DNA from 2 places in the Staphylococcus sp. HMSC068C09 genome. Region 1 is predicted to be linked to the other one. Evidence: predicted binding sites of a transcription regulator. Region 1 holds the regulator's gene; the other holds the start of a gene.
The links. Region 1 encodes CtsR, which represses protease genes until heat stress. Its sites were predicted from a motif close to ATGGTCAATAAAGGTCAAACA; they were not measured.
Positions count from the first base shown of each region.

Region 1 (2,492 bases):
ATAAATCATTACCCATTGCTTGAATTCGTATATGATCTTCTTCATTAATCATAATACTTAAAGATTCATCGTCATTTAATAACACCGCTGAAGCTGGTTGTTTAATCAATTCTTTACTAATGAGATGTTTAGCCACTAACTTCATCTTACTTTGTTGGTCCATGGTATCTAAACGCATTAAAGATAAATTAGGTAGTGCATCTTGCACTTCATTGATTACTCTAAAACCTGCTTGTTCAGATGGAAACATTAAAGGATGAACATGATTTTCTAAATTACGTGCTAAACGAATACGCGAAGACATTACAATGGGAGATTCATCTGTTTCTTTCATCCATTCACTAATATGTGCATCCATATCATTCATCATGCTCCATCTCGCTTTCATGTTTCAAGGCTTTAATTTCATCTCTAATGACAGCTGCTTCTTCAAATTTTTGCTTTTCAATTAATATATTTAAGTAATTCGTTTTTTCTTCAATTTGTTTTTTTATTGCCAGTTTATGATGTGAAGAACGAGGCATCTTGCCTACATGTTCAAATTGTCCACCTTGTACTCGTCTTACAATATCAACAATATCCTCTTTAAATACTGCATAGCAATTTGCACATCCAAATTTACCTACATGAGCTATATCTTTCAATGTCATATTACATGTAGGACATCGTTTTTCTTCTTGAAATGCTACTTCATGAAAATTTAATCCGTGTTTAGTTGCTAAATGTTGTAAGATTTGTTTGACTACAAAGGCTTCTTCAATATCATCTTGAAACTCTGAATGTGACGCAGCATGTTCTTGTTGATTCCAAGGTTGCTCTCCTTGCGCACATTCTGAACACACCCACTTTTCAGAGGTACCATCTTTACTTTTTACTGTGAGTTTAACCTCTGCTTCATTTAAATGACAATTTTCGCAAAGCACACATAGACACCTCGCATTTCTTTATTATTTATTAATAGTAATTAATGATAGGTAATAATCGTTTGAGAATATTTGCTCTAATAATATCTCTAGAAACAACATCCATTGATAGTGTTTCACGATCAATAATCACTTGAATCATTCTTGCTTCTCTATCACTAATTAATCCTTTATCTAACAAACCATCAATTATATAATATGCTTGCTGTTGAGATATAGAAGGACCAATTAATTGCAATAGATGATTAATATAACCCGTTGCATCTTTATTTTCAATTTTCGTGATTCGGATATATCCTCCTCCACCACGTTTACTTTCTATTTCATAACCATGTTCATTTGTAAATCTCGTTTTAATAACATAGTTGAGTTGAGAAGGCACACAATCGAAACGTTGAGCAATATTAGCTCTTTGAATTTCTACCATATCTTCATTACTTTCTTCAAATAATTGTTTAATGTATTGTTCTATGATGTCAGACATGTTGTGCATGATTTACCACCCCTATTGACCTTCTTTGACTATATTATATGACCAACTTTGACCTTTTTCAACCAATTTGTTTTTTTTATTTAAAAATATTAATGTTACTTCTATTATTTTATTGTATTATATAAGATAAAGAGAATTTTAAAGGAGTAGAATCATGCATATTCTTATTGGGATCATTGGGATTATTGTCTTTTTAGCGCTGGCATTTTTATTTAGTTCAGATAAAAAGAATGTTCGTTGGCACTATGTTGGATTATTATTAATTATTCAACTTATATTCGCATTTATTCTTTTGAAAACGACTGCTGGTATTACAATTATCGGTGGTATTTCAAATGGATTTAACTATTTGTTACAAAAAGCTGCTGAAGGGGTTAATTTTGTTTTTGGAGGATTTAAATTTGTAGATCCAAAAAATCCACCATTCTTCTTTAGTGTCTTATTACCAATCGTATTTATTTCGGCATTAATTGGTATTTTACAATATACTAGAATTCTTCCATGGATTATTAATGTGTTAGGGTTCTTAATCTCTAAAATTAATGGTATGGGGCGTTTAGAATCATATAATGCAGTAGCAGCTGCGATTCTTGGCCAATCTGAAGTATTTATTTCATTAAAACAACAATTACCATATATACCTAAACAACGTTTATATACTTTAACTGCTTCTGCAATGTCTACTGTATCTGCATCTATTATCGGTGCATATTTTACATTGATTGAACCTAAATACGTTGTTACAGCGGTTGTATTAAACTTATTTGGTGGCTTCATTATTGCTTCTATTATTAACCCTTATACAGTTAATGAAGAAGATGATAAATTGCTAGTGGATGAATCAGAAACTAAAAAACAATCATTTTTTGAAATGTTAGGTGAATATATTTTAGATGGTTTCAAAGTAGCAGTTATCGTTGGTGCAATGTTAATTGGCTACATTGCAATCATTGCTTTATTAAATGGCCTTGTAAGTGGTATTTTTAGTTTAATTTCTGGCGGAGCAATCAAATGGGATTTCCAAACGTTAATTGGTTTTGTGTTTGCGCCATTTGCTTTCTTAGCAGGTGTTCCTT
Region 1 is NZ_KV813745.1:57,985-60,476, forward strand. Features, by position in the region: gene HMPREF2930_RS02290 (protein arginine kinase) at 1-367, opposite strand, end outside; gene HMPREF2930_RS02295 (UvrB/UvrC motif-containing protein) at 360-923, opposite strand; gene HMPREF2930_RS02300 (CtsR family transcriptional regulator) at 955-1,416, opposite strand; gene HMPREF2930_RS02305 (NupC/NupG family nucleoside CNT transporter) at 1,571-2,492, shown strand, end outside.

Region 2 (2,492 bases), on a different contig from region 1:
ATTTTCTTTTGACCGATTACGTAAACCTAAATTTATAAGAACAATCGTTACTATCATAGCTGTGATTCCATTGTTATTAATATTTATGGGTGCATTTGATCGATTTGGAAAAGATGAAATTGCAAATAAAGCAAACAGTTTTAATACAAGTACTGCTGATAAATATTTAGTCAAAATGATGCCCGGTGAAAATATTAAGTTAAATGGACAAACAAGTAAGAGTGAGAATAAAGATAAAGTTTACACAAATATCAGCCCATTACTTATTGGCGATTCAGTTATGGTAGATATTGGTGAAGAATTTAAATCTCAAGTTCCTAAAGCAACTATAGATGGTAAAGTAGGTCGTCATTTACAAGAAGCCCTGATAGTTGCAAATAATTATACTAATTATAATAAACCATCAAATCAAGTTGTATTAGAACTTGGTACAAATGGAGATTTTACTCAAGATGAGCTTGATCAACTTATTAGTAAATTTGGTAAAGCTAAAATATATTTAGTTAATACAAGGGTACCGAGAAGCTGGCAAGATAATGTAAATAAACAACTTTCAGACGCAGCTAAGCGACATAAAAATGTTGTTTTAGTAGACTGGTATAAACGTTCTGCCGGTCACACTGAATATTTTGCATCTGATGGTGTGCACTTAGAACATAGTGGGGTACAAGCATTATCGGATGAAATACTAAAAAATATGACTAAAAAATAAATAATTAAAAAGGATTAACTAGTTGAGGATGCTCACAAAGTTAATCCTTTTTTAGCATTTAAGAAAAAATTAAGGTAACAATGTTTAAATAGTAAGGTAATATGATAAGTAATGAATGAAACGTAAATGAATGCTTGATATGATAGGATTTATTGAATTGTTAAAAAGATGAGTAAAAGTGTTGATTAATTAGTAAAGAAGGTCTATAATGTAATTAAGGTCAAAGAAAGTCAAAGTCAAATGAAGAAGTATTTGACCATACTCTTATACAAAAAGTAGGGGTGAATACATTTGGATATCAATCAAATGACTTATAAAGTACAAGAAGCTTTGCAAAAAGCAATTGAATTAAGTAAAGAAAATGAATTACAAAATATTGAAATTGAAGCAATACTAAAAGGAACTTTAGAAGAAGACGAAAGCTTGTTTAAAAGTATTTTAGAACGTGCAAATATAGACACTGATCAATTAAATCAAGCGTATAGTGAAAAATTAAAACACTATCCATCAGTACAAGGTGATAATGTTCAATATGGACAATATATTGGCTCAAAAGCAAACGAATTATTAAATAAAGCTGAGTCATATATGAAAGAATATGAAGATGAATATATCTCAATGGAACATATTTTACGTGCTGCTATGGACATTGATGAAACAACACAACAATTTGTAGGAAATAAAGAAGAAGTAGTCAAAGAAATTATTACTAAAGTTAGAGGGGGAAATCATGTGACTTCACAAAATCCAGAAGTAAATTATGAAGCTTTAGAGAAATATGGTAGAGATTTAGTAGAAGAAGTTCGCCAAGGCAAAATGGATCCAGTTATTGGTAGAGATGAAGAAATCCGTAATACCATTCGAATTTTAAGCCGTAAAACTAAAAATAACCCAGTATTAATTGGAGAGCCTGGTGTAGGTAAAACTGCAATTGTAGAAGGATTAGCACAACGTATTGTACGTAAAGATGTGCCGGAATCATTGCTAGATAAAACTATTTTTGAATTAGATTTAAGTGCATTAGTTGCAGGTGCAAAATTTAGAGGCGAATTTGAAGAACGTCTTAAAGCAGTACTTAAAGAAGTGAAAGAATCAGATGGACGTATTATCCTATTTATCGATGAAATTCACATGTTAGTTGGTGCTGGTAAAACAGATGGTGCAATGGATGCTGGTAATATGTTAAAACCAATGTTAGCTCGTGGTGAATTGCATTGTATCGGTGCTACAACATTAAATGAATATAGAGAATATATTGAAAAAGATTCAGCCTTAGAACGTCGATTCCAAAAAGTAGGTGTAAGTGAACCTGACGTAGAAGATACAATTTCAATCTTACGTGGTTTAAAAGAACGCTATGAAGTTTATCATGGTGTGCGTATTCAAGACCGTGCTTTAGTAGCAGCAGCAGAATTATCAGATCGTTATATTACTGATCGATTTTTACCAGATAAAGCAATTGATTTAGTCGACCAAGCTTGTGCAACTATCCGAACAGAAATGGGATCAAATCCAACTGAATTAGACCAAGTTAATCGCCGTGTTATGCAATTAGAAATTGAAGAAAGTGCATTAAAAAATGAATCAGATAATGCAAGTAAACATCGATTAGAAGAATTACAAGAAGAACTTTCAAATGAAAAAGAAAAACAAGCGTCATTACAATCTCGTGTAGAACAAGAAAAAGAAAAAATCGCGAAAGTTCAAGAAAAACGTGCTGAATTAGATCGTAGTCGTCAAGCTTTAGAAGATGCGCAAACAGAAAGTAATTATGAAAAAG
Region 2 is NZ_KV813756.1:194,781-197,272, forward strand. Features, by position in the region: gene HMPREF2930_RS05720 (acyltransferase family protein) at 1-712, shown strand, start outside; gene clpB (ATP-dependent chaperone ClpB) at 1,004-2,492, shown strand, end outside.
Region 2: clpB (ATP-dependent chaperone ClpB) is a predicted target of CtsR. The motif match lies at 929-949, and genes of this name have one in related genera.